DNA from 3 places in the Anabaena sp. CCY 0017 genome. Region 2 is predicted to be linked to each of the others. Evidence: riboswitches for the same ligand, from Rfam matches in the RefSeq annotation. Region 2 holds a riboswitch; each other region holds the start of a gene.
What was found. Region 2 has a riboswitch for cobalamin ahead of ACM0OW_RS04775 (DUF1636 domain-containing protein). Riboswitches for the same ligand answer to the same signal wherever they lie in the genome.

Region 1 (7,233 bases), on a different contig from region 2:
GCCATTATTTGCTAATGCTTGCTGACAAGTTTCGCTAATGTACCAACTCGCATAAGCCCATTCAGAATTGCGAGGCTTGAGAACAATACTTTGTTCCCCATCGAGATTTACGGGGTCTTCTGTGGTATCTTCCACGGGTGTAGCAAAGACGCGAATTCTTTGGGAACGGGTAATTATTACCCAGCGATCGCCTTCGGTGACATAACCGATTTCGGCTATATAATCATGATCACTGTGGGGAATGGCGACGTAAAGTTCTATCCCTGAGTCAATTTCATACTCTTCTACAAATTGGGGAGTTTGATAACTCAAGTCTAAATCTGTCACATCATACAACCGCAGCGCTAATTGAGAGATGCCGTTATTTTCTAATGCTTGCTGACAACTTTCACCAATGAACCAAGTCGCATAAGCCCATTCAGCATTGCGATACTTGAGAACAAGACTTTGCTCCCCATCTACATCAAACCACGTAGGCTCTGTTATATCACTTAGCACTTCCCGCTCATTTTCCAGACCTGTGCCTTCAAAAGTTGCACTATCTGCAAAAATATCTATTTCCTCTGACAAATTATTGCCGGGTTCAGCTGCATCTGCTACCACATTTAATATATCTTCCGTAATATCTGGGAGTGATGGATGTGAAATGACCACATTTTCTGATATTTTTTCATCCGATGGCGGTAAGATAGTCTCATCACAATTACTGAACACCATTGTGTCATCATCATCATCGTGCTGAGACGAAACATTGTATTCTGGAGCAATATCACCACCTAAATCCGTAGTTTCAGTTGCAAAGATATCATCATCGTTCTCAGACCAAAGATTATCTGCTGTCGCCATATTACCAGCTAAGTCTGTAGTTTCCGTTGAGAAGATATCCTCAATTAAACCTAAATCTGGTTCTACTTGGGGCTGTTCTGCTATTTCGTCACCAAAGTCTTTAATTTCGCTATTTTCCGCCTCAGATACCACTTCTGAAAGAGGTAACTCTTCAGAGACAACTTGAGGTACATCTGGTAATTGAGGGTATGGAGTATTGACTACGGCTGCTGGTGCTTCTATATCCCAGAGTGAATCAGGATTATCAAAAGACTCTGTTTCTGTAGAATTACTCTCGTCATTAGTTTTAAGAGGTGATTTTTCTTCCAGGTGTTCACCCATAGCTGCTACTGCTCCTGCTGTTAAAGCGTCATCATTGGACGGCATTTCAGGGAAAGGTTCACTCACAGGAGTATCAATACTTATATTATCTATTGCCACTTCATTTTCCATAGATTCCTTGAGATTTGCATCTGTGGTTTTATTTTGAGCCTCAGTTGCCCAGATGCGTGACCGGATAAGCCACATTAGTAAGACAACTATCACGGATATAGGTAACAAAAGCCACCACAGAGGTATATCTTCAAGATTAGTTTCTGGAGATTGCTGTTCCTCTGATACAGTTTGGGTATTGGCGGGTGCTGTTTGTACTTCTCCCTGGGCGATGGCTGCGGCTGCTGCGGCTCTACCTGTTTCTATAGCTTGCTGTCCTGGTACTGCGAGGGTAAAACCGAGGAAATTGGCTACATTGGGGCTAGGATTCTGCCTGTAAGCATAAACTAAAGGCTGGGAATAGGGATAATTCGGATTATCTGGCAAAATATCATTGATGGGAATCACGCGCACATTTGACAATTGCGACACTTGATGAGCCATTGCATAGCTAATGCCGTCATTGCCTAATTGCTTGACAATTTCGGCAGTGTTATCCTCCTCTATCTGGGTAGCATTAGAGCCTGTGGCAAATTCAGCCCCGGTAAAAGCTGGATAAGTGCGAAATGTATTGCGGGTATCGCTCGTTTCAGGGCGGTCAATGAATCGAATTGTACCTTCAGATGCGCCTATTTCTGACCAATCTGTAATCTTTCCCCGGAAGATGTCGGCGAATTGTTGATCAGTTAAACCACCCTGAAAAGGATTATCTGTACTAACTATGATGGCAATATTTTCTCGTTGAAATGGTAATTGTACCAGACCTTGGGCTTGTTCATCTGGAGTCAAACCACGGGCGATCGCAACTAGATCAACAGTACCATCTATTAAAGCTGATATAGCCACATCAGCACCATTGCTGGCAACTTCTACATTAGCCCCCGAAAACTCTTGCTCAAAACCTTGTTTTAAACTTTGGTTGATTGCAGCCAAATTCATAGAACCATCAATCCGCACCGTAGTTCCATCTTCCACACTTGTCGGTAGTGGAAAAGAGTCAGCGTCAGTGGCAGATTGTGCCAGCACTGGTGTCGGCACGAACAAATGTACTGCCATAGGGCTAGTAGCTAAGGACAGTAATAATGCCAGACTGACTATCGCACTATCTTTTTTTTCTTGTTGCCACATAATGCTCTTTATCTAGGTACAGAAAGCCGGATGGTCTTAATTTTATCTTTTAATGCAAGAGGAGACGCGCTAATTATACATCTGGTGTCAAATTTCTTCTAATTTTCTGTTGACCAAGACTTAGCGAGTCTGAAAAAGTCATAAAAATTAACTATTTATGCCCAAATTACCTCTATTAGCAGTTGACAAAACAGTTAGACAGAATAATAATCATTATCATTACCATCTGGGTAACAACCTTTTGTATCTAATCTTTCCGGCAACGCAACTTTTTTTGTACAAATTTACACTTTTATAGTAATATGATTGAATCAAAAAAGTCAGTTCTTATGGCAAGCATCCATCAGACGTAACAGGTAACTCCTGTATTACGGGGGAAAGTTCGGTGTAAATCCGGCGCTGTCCCGCAGCTGTGAAGAGATAATAATTGTTTTTGTCTCTGAGTCAGAATGCCCACTGACGTAACTTCCAAGCAAACACCTATCTGCGAGGCACAGATCATGTATAGAACAAAAAAACTTGGTCAGCACAGGTATTTATTAAAACAGAATTAAACCCACAATTTTTGTAGGATGCGTTTTCGTGCAAAGCAACGCACCAGCACATAAATTTTTGCTGAGTTCAGGTATTCCCTTAACTGGAAATTTTTTGTGGCTGAATTTGGATATACAGCGCCTTGCAAGTAAACCAGGCAGACATCTTAACATGATAAATCTTCTGGAGTGGGCATCCTGTCGTCGTGTAACTCAATACAGCCAGCATATTTGCAAACAATTAACTAATCAACCTGAAATTCATCGGCGTTTATCGGCGTTTATCGGCGGTTAAAAACTCATGTCCTAGACTCTACAAGCAGTCTAAATCACACCCATACTTAAACAGAGAAACTAGATGCCTAAAATTTCTTGGCAATGCGGGATCAACTTACTGATTCTGCACACAATTTATAGTAGTTTATCATCAGGATATGTTATGGCTTCAGAACCAGAACCAGAACCCGATATTGAACTGACTGTAATTGAGAAACTCTTAAATCAAAGAGTCTCTTCACCTTTGCGGCGTGATGGCACAGTTGAAGATTCTACACGCCCTGTGTATGTAATTACCCAAGAAGAAATTGAAGCTAGAGGGGCGCGAACAGTCAAAGAAGCCCTGCAATTTCTCCCCGGTGTCTTAGGTGATGGTACAGTCGGTACAGGAGTTGGTGCATTAAGCGGTCAATTTATTCGCGGTTCTAACACCGGACAAGTTTTAATATTACTCGACGGGAGACCAATCAATAATTTGGGTTCTGGTGGTTTTGACCTTTCGGAAATTACCACCAATAATGTAGAGAGAGTAGAAGTTTTACCAGGTGGTGGTTCTACCTTGTACGGTTCCGATGCTATTGGGGGTGTAATTAACATTATTACTCGTCGTCCCACAGAGAAAATTACCACCGAAGCGGGAGTGACTCTGGGCGCGTATGGATTAAATCAGCAAACCATTCAAAATAGCGGGAGACAAGGTGATATATCTTGGGTTGTGGGTTATAACCGTACCCAGGCGCAAAATAATTTTCCTTTTTTCATTCCCGAAGCTAATTTTGAGGGAACCAGGGAAAACGATGATGTTCTGTTTAATAATTTTAACGTCAAATTAGAAGCAGATTTAGGGAATAGAAACACCTTAACTCTTTCTACTTTATACTTAGCTAAAAATCAAGGCGTACCAGGAGGAGTAGCGATTCCTGAACCACAATTTGGTCAAGGATTTTTCAATTCCTTAACTCCTAATAATCGCAAATATACAGACCAAGTTTTAGCTGACTTAACTTGGAACTCTCAGCTAGGTCAAGGAAATGATTCTTTATTAACAGCAAAGATTTACACAGACTTTCTCAACACTCGCTTTGACAGACCCACTAACCAACTAGACAATAGACAAACTTCCTACGGTATTCAAACACAGCATAGCTGGAAATTTGCCGACAATCAAATTTTAGTTTATGGCTTTGACTACCGCAACGTCTCAGCAAATAATAGTACCTTAAATTTTGCTGATAATATTAGAACAGTTAGTTATGACGGTAGTATTAGTCAAGGAGCATTATTTGCTAGATATGAAGTAGATATCACACCTAACCTCGGTGTCAACTTAGGTTTGCGCCAAGATTTTAACAGTTTAGCTAATGGTTCCTTTACATCACCCAGTATCGGTGCAAGACTAGCAGTTTCTGAATCTACCACCCTGAGAGCCAATTATATCAGAAATTTTCGTGTACCTACGCTATCTAACTTATTTGGTCAAGGTGCTAGATTTGTGGGGAATCCCAATTTACGACCCGAAAAAGGTGATAGTTATGATATTGGTATTGACCAAAAACTAGGTAATATTGGTTTACTACGCTTAACATTTTTTCAAAATACCATATCGGATAATATTGCTTTTGACTTTGGTGTTCCTATAGGTTCATTTGAAAATATTGGCTTAGTGCGTACCAGAGGAATTGAAGCAGCTTTGAATGTGCAACTAGCCAAGAATATTTTTGCCTTTGCCAATTATACTCTGAATGACCCACAAATATTAGAAAGTAGCAATTCTGCGGAAGTAGGTAAAGAGTTACGCTTCGCAGGTGCAAATAGTTTAAATGCCGGAATTTCTTATGAAAATGCTCAAGGTTTATATTTAGAATTTCTCATGCGTTCTCTCAGTGGCTATCCCACAAATAATACCAACACAGAATTTTTGTCAGGTTATACTACCTTTGATACTAAACTGCGAATTTCTCTGAGTGATAACCTTGTACTTAGTGGTAGTGTAGATAATATTTTCAACCAACGCTATCAACTTTTTGCGGGTTTCCCCGACGCAGGTAGAGTTTTTCAAGTTGGTTTAAGATCCACATTCTGAAAAATTTCGTAAAAATTGGTAAATACCATGACGCAATTTAATCCTTGGGTAACACCATTAAATCTGATGACAACAGAACCTCTGCTTTCAGGAGGTAGAGTTGAGTATGAAGATTTTCCTGCCAATACAGATGTTTTATCATCATTGCTGTACACCTTATTTCAGGAAAATTGGCATCAAGTAGGAGTCGGTCATGTTGCCGAAGGTGGTGTATTAGAACTGGAATTTACTGCTGCACCTAAATTGTGTATTCTTTACGATGGTTATTTAACGGTAGCAGCTGAAGGTTGGCATTTACATTTATGTATTGAACCAAGTTTAGGGGGACCAGAGTGTAAAACCCCATTGAAATTAAGACAAAAACGTCAAGTTAGTCGGGCTGCTTTTTATCGTCGTTTTAATGCAGAAGGAAATCCCAGAAGTTGGGGAATTAAATTTTGGAATGGTGCAAATGTAGAGGTAATGACGATATTTTTCCCTAATCCTTTTGTGGAGGATGAGAATTTATTACCAGAGGGTAAACCTAATTTAGCTAAGTTAGCGCTGTATGAGGAAATGCGGGAAATTTATGTGTTAGGAAAGCAGCCGATACCATTTACTCGCAATCCTTTAAAGCGTTCTTATATCTCAGTTTGTACTTCTGGGCGTTGTCTTCCTTCTCGGAAGTGGGAACCGACTTTTACAGCTTTAAAAGCATCTGTGGAAAAAGCTGGTTTAGATATTGAAGTGAGAACTTCTGGCTGTTTGGAGGTTTGTAAGTTGGGACCAGTGGTGTTTAATTCTGAGGATAGGAGTTGGTATACTCGCGTTACTCCTGATGTGGCGGAAATTATTGTTGAGGAACATTTGGTGAGGGGTAATAAGGTGAGGGAATATTCTTATCCCCCAGAGTAAATATTTGTTTGTAGTAAGGACTTTAGTCCTTCCTGAAACCACCAAAGTCCGGGAGCATCCCAAATTTGTAAGTTCAATCTATAGGAATCCGATTTGATTATTGAAAAAATCTAAGTATATGTAGGGTGTGTTTCATAAATCAAATATGAGTCCTATATTTATGGGATTTTGGCTTACAGAAGAATGGAAAAACGAACCGCAAAGACGCATTCGCGTAGCGTCTCCCCTTCTCCCAAAGGGAGAGGCTAGCGCCAAGGGAGAAGAACGCCAAGGTAAGAGGGTTTAATAGGTTTTTTACATCAATCTTCTATGTTTTTACTAAATTGGGATGCTCCCCAAAGTCCTAACTACAAACCAGAAAAATAGCACCGGAATATGATAGTTATAAAACATCATCAACGTAAACTCAACTTTTTTGTCTGTCTATTATTCTTAGTTGCTACCTTAATTATCTCTTGTAACAATACAATTCCCCAGGGTAGCAGCGCTTGTAATCAAGAATACAATCCTAATATTGATTATTTTCCCGCAAAAGTGAGCGTTAATTATGCGACTGGTTTTGATGTGGAGTATTATAAACATTACAAAGTTGTCACGGTTAAAAATCCTTGGCGGAATGCTAATACGGGTTTTCAATATGTTTTAGTGCAGTGTGGCGCACCAGTACCGCCGGATTTTTTAGAAACGCAAGTAATTACTGTCCCGGTAAATTCGATTGTCTCTCTTTCGACGACTCATTTACCGCATTTAGCTAAGTTAGGAGTGGTGGATAAACTCATCGGGGTGAGTGATTTTAAACAAATAAATACACCTGATGTGATTTCGAGAATTAAAACCGGAAAAATCACAGAAGTGGGGAGAAATAATAATGTCAATATTGAGCAGATATTAGATTTAAATCCCGACTTAATTACAACCTATGCTGTGGGGAATTCACAGTCAGATAGTTATCCGCAATTAGTAGATGCTGGCTTAAAAGTCGCCATAAATGCGGAATATATGGAAAATTCTCCGCTAGGAAGAACCGAGTGGATGAAATTTACCGCTTTGTTTTTTAATCAG
Region 2 (7,233 bases):
CAAAACCAAAATTAAGCGGCTGAATAGTAAAGCAGGTCAAATGAAAATGGATCTGCATGATTTAGCAGAAGGTCTACCCACAGATTACAAAACCCTGATGGATGTAGCGGCTGCAACTTATCAAATCTATCAACAGCTAGATGAGCTTAAGCAACAGCTAAAAACAATGGAGAAAGTTCAATGACTGGAACTATGAATCAATTCAAAAAGCTTGTAGATGCAGAAGAATTTTTTCAGTTCTTCAATCTGCCCTACGACAAAGAAAATGTGAATGTCAATCGTCTGCATATTTTGAAGAAATTTTCGCAATTTATGGCAGAAGTTGATGATAATGCTCATGGTTTGACTTCAGCAGAAATACTCCAGCAATATTCGTTAGCTTTGCAAAAAGCTCATGACCTTTTCTTGGAATCAACAGCTTATGAAGAAAAGCTGTTCAAAGTGTTTAATGATAAGCCGAAGAATGTAGTTACGCTGACAGAAATCACTTCTGATTAGGAGGTAAAAATTGATCAACCTAACGCCTACCGAATTAGAACGCTATAGTCGCCAAATGATGCTCCCAAATTTTGGCGAACTAGCTCAGAAACGCCTGAAGTCAGCGACAGTTTTAGTTACAGGTGTGGGGGGATTAGGCGGTACGGCGGCGCTTTACTTAGCAGTAGCGGGCGTTGGGCGACTAATCTTAGTCCGGGGTGGTGACTTGCGATTGGATGACATGAACCGTCAGATTTTAATGACTGATGATTGGGTAGGTAAACCCAGGGTATTCAAAGCTAAAGAAACTCTGGAAGCTATCAATCCTGATATCAAGGTTGATGTAGTTCATGATTATGTCACTGCTGAAAATGTAGACTCCTTAGTACAATCGGCTGATATGGCGTTGGATTGCGCCCATAATTTTACGGAACGCGACTTGCTGAATGCAGCTTGTGTCCGTTGGCGTAAACCGATGGTGGAGGCTGCAATGGACGGGATGGAGGCTTACCTGACTACGATTATTCCTGGTGTGACTCCTTGTTTATCCTGTCTGTTTCCAGAAAAGCCGGAATGGGATAGACGTGCTTTCTCTGTTCTGGGCGCTGTCTCTGGGACACTTGCTTGTCTGACAGCGTTGGAGGCGATTAAGCTGATCACTGGATTCAGTCAACCTCTGTTATCGCAGTTATTAACAATTGACTTGAATCGGATGGAATTTGCCAAGCGTCGTTCTCAACGCGATCGCGCTTGTCCCGTATGTGGTAACACTGCACCCTGGAGATACGGACAACCCCCATCAATGGAACCTACCAGTAATTGTACAAAGTAGTCATTAGTCATTTGATAACTGACACCTGCATTCAATAAAACTTCATCGCGACACATCAGGAGACGTAATGGCTGTTAGTCTAACAGAAAAAGCAGAGTTTCGTCTGCGGGCATTTATCAGAGGTTCTTCCTCTGACAATAATGACGCTTCAAAAGGCATCCGTATATCTGTAAAAGATGGTGGTTGCAATGGCTATGAATATGGAATTGATGTCACTAGCAAACCACAACCAGATGATTTGGTAATTCAACAAGGTAATGTGTTGATTTACGTTGATGCTAAAAGTGCGCCGTTATTGGACGGGGTTGTGGTCGATTTTGTAGAAGGGGTGATGGAAAGTGGCTTTAAGTTCACTAACCCTAATGCAAGTGATACCTGCGGTTGCGGAAAGTCATTCAAAACAGATGATGGCACACCCACTGGTGTACCTTGCAGCTAGTAGTGTTGTGAATTCGTAATTCGTAATTCGTAATTCGTAATTGAGCTTTCAAAGTTTCCCGTAGAAATGATGGACACTTGCTAATTTACGGGTTTGGAAAAAATCGCAAGTTCGTAAGCCGATACTACTTGCGTTCGCCTACAGCCGGAGGAACCCCATCAATGCAGTGTCCTCTTCCGCGCTGCTTCTCGAAGTTTGGAGTTCACTAAGTAACAGAAACTCATAAACTTCGTGAAATCAATCTGATCGTATAAATTTTGAGGAGAATCGGAAAATGGCTACCTATCAAGTTAGATTAATCAACAAAAAGCAAGACCTCGACACCACAATTGAAGTTGATGAAGAGACTACCATTGTAGACGCAGCAGAAGAAAATGGTCTTGAGTTACCTTTCTCTTGTCATTCAGGTTCTTGCTCTAGTTGTGTGGGAAAAGTCGTTGAAGGTGAAATTGATCAATCTGATCAAATCTTTTTAGATGATGAGCAAATGGATAAAGGTTTCGCTTTACTTTGCGTTACTTATCCCCGTTCTAATTGCACAATTAAGACTCACCAAGAACCATATCTTGTGTAGAGTATTGCTTTAACCTCTAAGGAGGTTTAGATCCCCGAATTCTTTGAGAATTCGGGGATATTTTTTATTTGGAATTGCTATATTGCAGAATTTTTAGTATCTTCTGATATATAACTGAGCCAGCGATTAGCAATGTCTTTTAAAGAGCCATTTTCAGACATTAGTCGCAATTCAATGTTGAGGTCTTTTGTTAAAGGACTATCGATGGGTAAAACAAACCCATAAAGCTCGGTTCCCAAAGACAAGTTAGTTAATTTTACGTTCAATTCGGGATTTTGCGTGAGATAATATTCCATCGCGGGACGGTCGAATACTACTGCATCTGCTGATTTGGCAGATAATAGTTTTACAGCATCTGCTAGAGTGGCGACTTCTTGAACTCGATTACTATAGTTCTGCACTACCTCAACACTGGATGAGCCTTTGACGGTTGCTAATCTGGCATTTTGCAGGCTGGAAGGACTGGTAAATCGTTCAGTAGAATCACCAGACAAAGCGATGGTTATGGCGGAAGCTAGTCCGGCTGTTAAGGAAGAAACTGTGACTAAAGCCAATACCATCCAAGTCCCAGCGATGAAACGACCGAGACGGGTAACAGGTGCGCGATCGCCATACCCCACTGTAGTTAATGTTACCAGTGCAAACCACATCCCGTTACCCACTCCCTGAAGATAATTTTTGGGGAATTGTTCACTATTTTTATTTCGTTCCGCTAACCACACCAAATTCCCGACGACGAACATCAGAATAACTAATACGCCCAAAGAAGTTAACACCGCAGTCTCAAAAAAAGGTTTAACCCGGCTCCAAATACTGGGGTCTTCAGATGTTGTTAAGACGGCAATTTCTGTAGAAAAATAAGGTTGGGTAAAATCAACTTTTTGTAGGCGTTGAGCAGTAATTGTGATAGGGCCTATCAATAAATCCAAGTCTCCCTGTTCTACAACGTCTAGGGCATTGGCAACGCTGGATTGAGGTATTAATTCATACTCTATATTTTGAGATCGAGCTACTTCTGCCCAAACTTCCACACTAATGCCATTCGTTTCTGGATCTTTGCTAACCACGAAAGGAGCCGAACCAGCTACCCCGACTCGCAAAGGTGCGGCTGAGGCTAAAGTTGGGATAGAAATAACTAAAGCGACAGCTACCCCAGTCAAGCAATTATATTTGGCGGCAAAACTCTGGCGGACTCGAAAAATAGATACAGACAAAATGCTATGCAGTGGCTGTGAATGTGGGAAGTGGCAAAATTTCATGAGTGGTTGACTCCTGATATACTCGTGCGATCAAACTTAAAAAAGGTGATATTATTTCCTGAACAATGTCTGGATGATAACTCCTCAGCCACCGCATCTTCAAGTTAATCACCTTTTCAAACCTTTACTCCGCACTTGCTTGTACAGACGCGATTTATCACGTCACTCTCTTGTTCAGACGCGATTTATCACGTCTCAAAACTTTTTATAACTGCCAAAGTTGAATTTGGTAACAAAGATGATTATCAAAAATTTCTCGTGCAGCTAGACCCTCGGCAATTGGTTTCTCTAACCAACGTTTAAAAGCCCAACTTCCTATTTTATATATAGGTGGAACTGCTATTTTAACAACATCAGCAATATATTTAAATGTGGTTAATCCAAAAGTCCGAAAATTACTCAGACATAAGTCAATTGTTGGTGCAATTGATTGAGAAATATCTTCACTTTTAATTAATTTAAATCCAGCCTTTTCTAAAGCTGCGTGGAGGTCATCAGCAACATGACAGTTAGAAAAAATTCCTTCTTTGTATTCGGCATCCAAGCGCATCATATCTGCTATTAGTAAGTAACTACCACTATTAAGTAAACGCGCAGCACCTTGGGCTAAATCTTCCACAGCCATATATTGGCTACTTTCACTAAATAGAACTAAATCATAGGAATGTGAAGTCTGAAATTCTTCAAATGTCGTTAAGTAGAAAGGTATTTTACCGTTAGTATTTTGAATAAATTTCTCTTCTTGGATTGCATCGGGTGCTAGTCCTTCAACACTCAGTCCACGTTCCCATAGTAATTTTGCATTACCACCAATACCACAGCCTACATCCAGTACAGATTTGGTTCCTTCAGGGATGAAACTAAACAGTTTAGTTGTATAGGCTTCTTGTGCTGTACGCAGCTGAGTTATGGTCAATTCTTCATCAATATTTGGTATTACTTCCCAATAGCCATAATGTAGATAGGAGGAACCTGTGAGTCCCATATAGTAATCTATGGCTGCATTTTGGTAGCGTGTTGCTTTGGAAATCTTAATTGACTTTGATTTTTGCATTTAGGGTTAAGGTCAGCTTGGCGAAGGTATTGGTATTTAATCACATTATTCTGATCAAATACCAAATTTCGCCTGCTGTCTCACGCAGAGGCGCACCAGACGCAAAGAGGAAGATATGAGATGCGATCGCCTAATTAGTTTGGAAATCTGGTATTTTTAATTACAGAGTTCTTTTTCTGGAGATTTTATCAGAGAGGGCGTAGATACTGCTGGAATTCTTGCCAAAATTCCTTTCTTCAATGGTTCTGGGCGTTCACTCCACGGTAATAAACCTTCTGGGTGAGCATAATATTTACTCGCACACTCGAATACTCCAGCAACTGCTGCGGGTGACAAATCAGGAGAAATATCACCAAAAAGATATGTAGATTTATTATATGCAGCAAAGGATACCACACAAGAGCGATCGCAAGCGCTCATGCAGTTCACTGGCTGAAGAATAAATTCTGTGTTCAATTCCCAATTGGGATAATGTGCTTGTAAGTGTTTGAGCAACTGCTCTCCGCCACTTTCGCCCACACGCTTACCATCTTCCCACTTACTCGCACAAGTGGTGCAAACAAATATTGTATGTTCTGCTGTCATCTATGCCTCGTAGATTTTAGCTAAAGTTACTTTTATATCGGCGGGTATTCTGACTTACGCAGTTTTAAATTTCAACTTGGGGATTTTAGACTGTTCGATGCAATCTTATATCTCAAATTAAAACTCTAAAATTGGTTTACAGCTGCGGGACAGTGCCGGATTTACACCAGACTTTCCCCCTTACCTCTAATAGCTGATTTCTATTAGAACCGGATATATGAGAATCTATCATACTTTCGTCAAATTTATGACATTATGAATTATAAAATTCATAGAAACTGGTCTAGGAGTAACAACACTGATAACAGTAGGTAAGCTAAATTACTGTGTACTTGACAAAAAGTTTGCTTGTTTAACTAAACCGTATTGGTATTTTACCTACGAGGATGTGTTAAAAAGCATATCTAAATTTGCTTAATGTCTAATAAACATCTCCGACAAAGAATGTAGAGACGTTTCATGGAACGTCTCTACAAAGGTTCCAGATAACCCTTATTTTATTTTCACTAGATGTCTAATTTATTATATTTTAAAACTGAAGTGTAGCTTTAGCTGCATTTTTAAGTTTCCTTTTGCAAATCAACTCTAAGATGTCTTGGAATCTTTATAAATGATTCATAATTTAAAGTTATCAGAATGATAATATATAAATAAGCTAAATTGTTGCTCTTGAACCTAATCTTCAAGAAAAAGCGATTATAGATTATTTCCGACATTTCTATTTTAATTTTTGTTCAGTTAAAAATTAGGCAGAAATTAAGATAGGTGCAAGAATAAGATAGCGAAAATCTGCGTAAATATTCTTCTAAATTTAACCTAATTTATTTAGGTACAAATAAATGCCAGACTGAGGTCATGGGGTGTTTCAAGCTACCAATTAATCTCCTAGCTAGAGTTTTTAACGACTCCCATCATTAGGAATGCCATAATTTTTTATTTATAAATAGTAGGCTATCCCTACTATTCACATTGCTGAGTCAATTTAGAAATATCAAGGATGAGTTATGAATCAGATCAAAAAGCAAAAAATGAGTGAAGTCACCAAGCAATGGCTGCTCGCAAACGGCTATAATACCCAAAATTTAAATCAACAAGGTGAAAATGGTGATACGGCTTTGATGAAAGCTACCAGAGAAGGAGTTTATGCAGTTGTCAAAGAATTAATTGATTTGGGGGCAAATATTAATGCTAAAAACCATGATCGGAATAATGCTTTATGGTTTGCTTGTTTCGGCAATCATTATGAGTTAATTAGCTTACTTCTAGCTGCAAGAATTAACATTAATAATCAAAATGATAACGGCGCAACTGTCTTAATGTATGCAGCATCAGCAGGAAAAACAGGTGTGGCTAAATTACTTTTACAACACAATCCTAATTTGGATATCAGAAATTTAGACGACTATAAAGCGATAGATTTCGCTAGCAATATCGAGATTTTAGGATTACTCAGAAATGCCTCAAAGTAAGAATTTAAAGACAGCTTACCACGATGCAACCAAGCATTCTTACTTATCTGTACAGATTAATCCCAATTATGTAGATGCTTCAACCCAGCCAACTGCATTTAAAGTTTATCCCAAGTTTTATCGGCGGGTGAAATTAAATGTCAATAATCCTCTGCATTCGTTTATTTGGTTAACCAGTGCAGTTACGCTGAAAAAAGCTTATAAAGATGTACCCTATAAACTCCGAGTAAATCCCTCAGCAGGGGCTTTATATCCGACAGAAGTGTATGTCCAAGTGCGCGGGATGTCGGGAATGATAGATGGGATATATCATCTGGAAGTTGAGAATAATTGTCTAACTCTCATTTACGAATTAATTGATGATGGGTTAGAAAGTTATATTATACCGGGGAAAAGTATCAAGGGGTACATCTTTTTAATTAGTTGCGTTTATTATAGGTCTAGCTGGAAATATCAGGATAGAAGCCTGAGATATTGCTTTTTAGATAGCGGTCATCATTTAGGTGCGATCGCAGCATCAGCCTATTTGCATAACAAAGATATA
Region 3 (7,233 bases), on a different contig from region 2:
CCACCATAACCACGATTTGTCAAGATTTCGGCAACAATTGCGGGGGTGTCTTTTCCTTCACTCAAAATCAACAGTTTAGCCTGGGGATAGATATAAGCCTGGAGTAAAGAAGCTGGACGACCGCACAAACTCAAGGTTTCTATATCAGTGAAAGACCATCCCAGTTTGGCACAGGCGAGGCTGAAGGTAGACGGTGCAGGAATAATCGTAATTTCCTCTAGGGGAATTTGTCGGGTAATGGTGACACCGATACCATAACAGCAGGGGTCGCCACTGGCTAATACACAGATTGATTCACCCCGACGACGGATAATGTCGGCTATGGAGGTGCTAATGGGAGATGTCCAGGCTATTTTCTGACGTGGGTCATCTGGTGGGAACATGGCTAAATGGCGATCGCCTCCGACAATCACTTCAGCTTGGTCTACTAGAGAACGAGCGATCGCACTTAAACCCTGTAACCCATCTTCACCAATCCCCACAATCGATAGCCATTTCCGTGTCATAGAAGCTGTAATAATTTAACTAGATATTGCGGCTTTGACTGCGATTAAGAGCAGTTATTCTAATCTATTAATCAGGTTTTAACTCAACACTCCCAAGTTTGATGTTTATAACTTTTACTCGTGTGTTATAATGAGTAAGCATTACAACTGTTGAACAGGTAAAATATAGAAATATATATTTACTTGGGTTAATGAAATTTCACAATTAGGTTGGTATTAATTGAAAATTAAAGCGTTGGATGTCAAAGCAGGCGATCGCATTATTGCCTATTGCAAGAATAAAATGCAAGTTTGCAAGGTGAAACGCATATTAGAACCTGGTTCTAGCAACATCACACTATCTGTATTCACATCCGAGCATTATCGGGGATGCTTAGTTTCCTGTGTAGTCCGGTTCCAGTGTGACACCTTAGTTGATTTAGTACAATAAAATTAGTAGAATTTTGCGTAATTAGCCCAAAAAATGTCACAGGCTTAATCTCTGGTTTGTCAATAAATTCTCCAAATATATCAAGTGATATATTTAACTGAATATTAAAAATATGCAGCATCCAGCGAGCTGAATACCTGATCATGTTAAATTAATAAAGCTAAGAGTTGGGAAACTCCGGTGAAATTCCGGGACTGTGCCGCAGCTGTAATGGGAAGGCCAAAACAGAGCATTGAGTTTTTTACTTGCCAAGTCAGAATGCCAACCATAGCAGTGTATTAAAGACACACTCACTATCTACTGCCTGCGTCGCACAGGGAAGGAGTTACAGTTTTGCTGTCCGGTTTTGCCTTATGTCCTGGTTTGTTTTATGATACAGCCGCCCAAGATGGGATATTATCTCGCATCAGAATACCAGGTGGAATTCTGGATAGTCAACAGTGTCATGCAATCGCAGATATAGCAGAGAATTACGGGGGCGGTTATGTTGATGTTACCAATCGCGCCAACCTCCAAATCAGGGAACTGCGTTCGGGAATAAATCCAGCAGTTCTCAAGCATTTACAAAATATCGGTATCGGTTCTCGCAATTTTGCTGTTGACCACATTCGGAATATTATGACCAGCCCCACTGCTGGTATTGATCCCCAAGAATTAATTGATACTCGTCCCTTTGTGCAAGACTGGGAAAATTATATCGCCGCACATCCTCAGCTATCAGGACTATCAGCAAAATTTAGCGTTTGCTTTGATAGTGGTGGTAAAGTTTCGGTGTGCGATCGCCTCAACGATATCATGTTTGCTGCTGTCTTAATTGACGGGAAAGTTTATTTTCGGCTATGTCTCAGCGTCGGTGTCAAGGGAAAACCACCCGTTGATATGGGAATTGTCTTATTACCAGAGTTATGTTTGCCACTTTTGGCAGCTTTAGCAGATATTTATCTCAATTATACTGACCCTAACAGTCGGCGCAAGCTGCGTTTGCGAGAGCTGTTAAATAACTTAGGTTGTGAAAATTATCTGCAAGAAGTTGAACAACGTCTAGGTTTTAACCTCACCCCTCAGCGACAGTTGAATAAAACCAGTCTCGAAAAAAATTCAAAATCTAACTATCAACATATCGGCATTCATCCCCAGCGTCAGCCAGGCTTATTTTATATTGGCGTGGTTTTACCGTTAGGTAGGCTAGAGAGTCAGCAAATCCGGGGTTTAGCTGATTTAGCCCAAAAATTCGGTAGCGGGACTCTGAGGCTAACTCCTTGGCAAAATTTACTCCTGACTGATATTCCACAGCGATCGCTTACCGATGTCAAGAGTGAAATCGCTGCTCTAAAATTAGATATATCGGCAAGTAATATCAATACTGCATTAGTTGCCTGTTCTGGTAATAAAGGTTGTGCAGCATCTGCCACAGATACTAAAGGTGATGCTTTAGCATTAGCAAAATATCTCGAAACTCATGTTAGTCTGAATCACCCAGTTAATATTCACTTTAGCGGCTGCGAAAAATCTTGCGCCCAACATAGTCATAGTGATATTACCTTGCTCGGTGTCAGTCTAGAATCAGAACATGGAACCTTGGAAGCTTATCATATTTATGTTGGTGATAGCTGGCGTAGCGAAGCCATAGGTGACAGCAACCAAAAATTTGGTCGTCAACTCTATCAATATGTCACAGTGGCCGAACTACCTGTATTGTTAGGGCAGATGTTACAAGTTTATAAAATTCAATGCCGAAATCCTGATGAATCCTTTGGAGAATTTGTTAATAGATATGGAATTGCCCAATTACAGCCGTTATTCTCCCCAGTGAGTTAGGGTTATTTCTGTTAACTTGCGTGGCATAGCCATTACCATTCACCATTCACCATTCACTATTTTCCCATGTCTGACTACATCCGAGATGCTAACGAAATTTACAGTAAATCCTTTGCCATTATCAGAGCAGAAGCCAACCTAGATGTGCTGCCGCCAGATGTAGCAAAAGTGGCTGTACGCCTGATTCATGCCTGTGGAATGACTGATATCGTCAATGACTTGGGATATTCATCAACGGCAGTACAGACTGGACGCGCAGCACTAGCAGCAGGTGCGCCGATTTTGTGTGATTGCCGAATGGTTGCCGAAGGTATTACGAGAAAGAGACTACCTGCAAACAATCAAGTTATTTGCACTCTTTATGATGTGGAAGTACCAGCGTTAGCTAAACGTTTGGGTAATACGAGATCAGCTGCTGCGGTGGAGTTGTGGCGATTGCACTTAGAAGGGGCAGTGGTAGCAGTTGGAAATGCACCGACAGCATTATTTCGGTTATTAGAAATGCTGGAAGAAGGAGTGCTGAAACCAGCGCTAATTTTAGGTTTCCCCGTAGGATTTGTGGGTGCGGCAGAATCAAAAGCAGCATTGGCAGCAAATAGCAAAGGTGTACCATTTTTAACATTACATGGTCGGCGTGGTGGCAGTGCGATCGCCGCCGCAGCAGTTAATGCCCTAGCAACAGAGGAAGAATAATCATGCAAATCAAAGGCCGTCTCTATGGAATTGGCGTAGGGCCAGGTGATCCCGAACTATTGACATTGAAAGCACTGCGACTATTACAGGCTGCCCCTGTGGTAGCTTATCAGTCAGCAGTAGATAAAGAAAGTATAGCGCGAGCGATCGTTTCCCAATATCTCACCGGGAATCAAATCGAAGTGCTGTTTCACCTCCCCCGCGCCTTAGAACCAGAAACGGCCAATTTGATTTATGACAAAGAAGTTGCACCAATAGCCGAACATCTAGCAGCAGGAAGGGATGTAGTGGTGTTGTGTGAGGGTGATCCGTTTTTTTACGGTTCTTTCATGTATGTTTTCACCCGTTTATCTGAACACTACAAAACCGAAGTTGTACCAGGAGTTTCTTCACTTATGGCTTGTCCTGTAGCCTTGGGTGTACCATTCACTTATTACAACGATATTATGACCGTTTTACCTGCCCCCATGCCGGCAGAAGAATTGACTACGCACTTACTAGCAACCGATGCGGCGGCGATAATGAAACTAGGTCGCCATTTTACCAAAGTGCGAAATGTTTTACATCAATTAGGATTGGCATCACGAGCATTGTATATTGAGAGGGCAACAATGACACAGCAGAGAATTGTACCCCTGGATGAAGTTGATCCCGATCAAGTACCCTATTTCTCAATGATTATCATCCCAACCAAAAATCGACTATAGGTTTAATAACAACTTCTAGTTATGATTCGTATTTATTTGAAAAACCACAGGCTTAAATTACCTAGCCATACACGAAAGATTATCTGTGTCTATATGTGGTTTGATTTGAAAGGATATCAAATTTTACAAAATATCTAATTAAATGATCACAAAGATTGTACCTGCCGTTGTGGTACTGGGTCAAAACAGTGTACCAGTAGCCCGAAAAATCATCGATGTCCTGCCAGGGGCGACATTATACGGTTTGGCAGGACGCACATCTGGTGTTGATGTCACTTTCACTAACTTCGGTGATACAGTGCGCGAGTTATTCGCAGAGGGAACACCGTTAATTGGTATTTGTGCTGCTGGCATTCTGATTAGAACCATCGCACCAATGCTTTCTGATAAAAAACAGGAACCGCCAGTATTAGCTGTAGCTGAAGATGGAAGTGCTGTGGTTCCGCTTTTGGGTGGACTGAATGGCGTGAATGATTTGGCGCGACGCATTGCTGAGGAACTTGATGTTAAACCTGCAATCACTACAACAGGTGATATCCGTTTCCGCACAGCGCTATTATCTCCTCCTCCTGGATATCATTTAGCCAATCCAGATGACGCGAAGAAATTTATCTCAGATTTATTAGCTGGGGCGCAAGTCAAGCTTGAAGGTTCAGCACCTTGGTTGAGTAATAGTCAACTACCGATAGACCCCAACGGCGATTTAACTATTCAGGTTACAGAACAATTAGTCACTCCTGCACCCGACCGCCTGGTTTATCACCCAGCAACTATAGCGATTGCGCTGAACGCACGCTCCGCGAACGCCATCAGTGATACTGTTGATCTAGCTTTAGTACAACAATTGTTAGCAGATGCCGAACTTGCCCCCGCATCAGTAGCTGGAATATTTGCACCTATCAACATGGCGAATAATCCCAGCTTAAAAGCCATTGCTAACGCCTTTAAAGTACCTACACGCTTCTTTACCTCAGATAAACTAGAAAATTTGACAGCACAAGGTTATAGCCCAGCCCAAGCCATAGCCATCAACGCCACTGGTTCGTCTCCCTTATCCTCCTCATCTTCCCACCTAGCGATCGCCATTGCGCCCAAACCCATAGACCCCAGCACCATAGGTCAAGCACAGGGGCGGTTAGCCATTATTGGCACTGGGCCAGGTGGTTCACAGTGGATGTCTCCAGAGGTGAAAGAAATACTCAAATCTGCAACTGATTTAGTGGGTTACAAAACATACATAAATTTAATTGGTTCTCTCGCTGATGGTAAACAACTGCATGAGTCCGACAACCGTGAAGAAATTGCACGGGCAACAATGGCGCTGGATTTGGCAGCACAAGGGCGGTATGTAGCCGTAGTATCTTCTGGTGATCCTGGGATATATGCAATGGCTGCGGCTGTATTTGAGGTATGCGATAGCGCAGCGCTCCGTAGGAATCGCAACCCCAAACCGGAATGGGATAGTATAGACATTCATGTTGCACCAGGGATATCAGCGATGCAAGCGGCGGCGGCGGTTATTGGTGCGCCTTTAGGACATGACTTCTGCGCGATTTCCCTGTCTGATATTTTAAAACCTTGGTCAATTATTGAACAACGAATTGCTGGAGCTGCTGAAGCTGATTTTGCGATCGCCTTTTATAATCCCGTGTCCACAGAGCGCACTTGGCAACTAGAAGCAGCGAAAAATATTTTGCTGAAATATAGAACACCAGACACCCCAGTAGTATTAGCCAGAAACATTGGCAGACCAGGGCAGATGGTGAAGGTAATCAAACTTGACCAATTAACAGCAGATTCAGCCGATATGCGAACAGTTATTCTAATTGGTTCCAGCCAAACCCGAACAATTCAGCGTAGTGATGGCAGCATTTCCGTTTATACACCAAGACAGTACATTCAACAAATCTAAGCCTACGCTACACTATGGCTCTAAGCGCAGTCATACCCGGTTCGCGAAAGTTTTAGCAGAGCTTTTTAATTACTGAAAGCCTTGATGTAGGGGCGGGTTTACAGATATGTTCAATTACCAATATTATTTGAATAAACCCACCCCTACTTGGTTTCTACTCAGCACTCAGCACTCAGCACTTTGCTATAATTACTGACTAATAGGAATTTCAATTAAAAATTCTGCACCTTGTCCAGGAATGGAATTACAAGATAACTTTCCATGATGTTTATCTACTATAATCTGATAACTAATAGATAGTCCTAATCCTGTACCTTTACCCACATCTTTAGTAGTAAAGAAAGGATCAAATACTTTTTCTAATGTTTTTTCGGGAATTCCTCGACCATTATCTGCAATACGGATTGCTACTGTGTTTGTATTCACAACTTCAGTAGTAATACGAATTTGTCCTCCTTCGCCAACAAACTCTTCTTCCACAGCATCAAGAGCATTACTTAAAATGTTCATAAAGACCTGATTGAGTTGTCCAGGATAGCATTCAATTGTAGGCAAATTACCATACTCCTTGATAACTAATATCTCTGGATGATTTGGTTTGGATTTCAGGCGATTTTGCAGAATCATCAAAGTACTATTAATACCATCGTGAATATTTACCTGTTTAAACTCGGCTTCATCTAAACGAGAAAAACTTCGTAGAGATAACACAATTTCCCGAATCCTTTGGGTTCCTATTTGCATAGAATTAAGCAATTTAATCAGGTCTTCTTTCAGAAATTCCAAGTCGATAGCGGCAATTTCTGCTTGAATTTCCTCCGGGGGATTGGGAAAGTGTAGTTGATAAAGTTCTAGGAGACACAGCAAATCTTCAGTATATTCACTGGCTGGGATGAGATTACCATGAATAAAATTAACTGGATTATTAATTTCATGAGCGATCCCCGCAACCATATTCCCAAGTGAGGACATTTTTTCACTGTGAATAAGTTGAGATTGGGTGCGTTGGAGTTCGTATAGGGTATTTTCTAAATTTTGGGTTTGTTGCTGCAATTTGATTTCAGCTTGTTTGCGATCGCGAATATCACGTGTAATCGTCGCTAAACACAAAGGCTCACCAGTTTCAGAACTCTTAACTACGAACACGTTAAAATCAACGGGAATTGC

Region 1: another riboswitch for cobalamin. It lies ahead of ACM0OW_RS12765 (hypothetical protein); the one in region 2 lies ahead of ACM0OW_RS04775 (DUF1636 domain-containing protein).
Region 3: another riboswitch for cobalamin. It lies ahead of cobG (precorrin-3B synthase); the one in region 2 lies ahead of ACM0OW_RS04775 (DUF1636 domain-containing protein).

The regions. Positions count from the first base shown of each region.
Region 1 covers NZ_CAWUDG010000008.1:173,166-180,398, reverse strand. The annotation lists gene ACM0OW_RS12770 (DUF4912 domain-containing protein) at 1-2,385, opposite strand, end outside; cobalamin riboswitch at 2,713-2,861, shown strand; gene ACM0OW_RS12765 (hypothetical protein) at 2,968-3,213, shown strand; gene ACM0OW_RS12760 (TonB-dependent receptor) at 3,277-5,277, shown strand; gene ACM0OW_RS12755 ((2Fe-2S) ferredoxin domain-containing protein) at 5,305-6,171, shown strand; gene ACM0OW_RS12750 (hypothetical protein) at 6,317-6,457, shown strand; gene ACM0OW_RS12745 (ABC transporter substrate-binding protein) at 6,547-7,233, shown strand, end outside.
Region 2 covers NZ_CAWUDG010000003.1:69,766-76,998, reverse strand. The annotation lists gene ACM0OW_RS04810 (CCE_0567 family metalloprotein) at 1-184, shown strand, start outside; gene nifW (nitrogenase-stabilizing/protective protein NifW) at 181-498, shown strand; gene ACM0OW_RS04800 (HesA/MoeB/ThiF family protein) at 509-1,309, shown strand; gene ACM0OW_RS04795 (HesB/IscA family protein) at 1,377-1,748, shown strand; gene ACM0OW_RS04790 (2Fe-2S iron-sulfur cluster-binding protein) at 2,023-2,322, shown strand; gene ACM0OW_RS04785 (transporter substrate-binding domain-containing protein) at 2,400-3,536, opposite strand; gene ACM0OW_RS04780 (class I SAM-dependent methyltransferase) at 3,787-4,635, opposite strand; gene ACM0OW_RS04775 (DUF1636 domain-containing protein) at 4,792-5,220, opposite strand; cobalamin riboswitch at 5,242-5,449, opposite strand; gene ACM0OW_RS04770 (ankyrin repeat domain-containing protein) at 6,225-6,689, shown strand; gene ACM0OW_RS04765 (SagB/ThcOx family dehydrogenase) at 6,676-7,233, shown strand, end outside.
Region 3 covers NZ_CAWUDG010000001.1:1,791-9,023, forward strand. The annotation lists gene cbiE (precorrin-6y C5,15-methyltransferase (decarboxylating) subunit CbiE) at 1-506, opposite strand, end outside; gene ACM0OW_RS00020 (hypothetical protein) at 727-936, shown strand; cobalamin riboswitch at 1,064-1,221, shown strand; gene cobG (precorrin-3B synthase) at 1,270-2,754, shown strand; gene ACM0OW_RS00030 (precorrin-8X methylmutase) at 2,821-3,447, shown strand; gene ACM0OW_RS00035 (precorrin-2 C(20)-methyltransferase) at 3,450-4,154, shown strand; gene cobJ (precorrin-3B C(17)-methyltransferase) at 4,297-6,066, shown strand; gene ACM0OW_RS00045 (PAS domain S-box protein) at 6,256-7,233, opposite strand, start outside.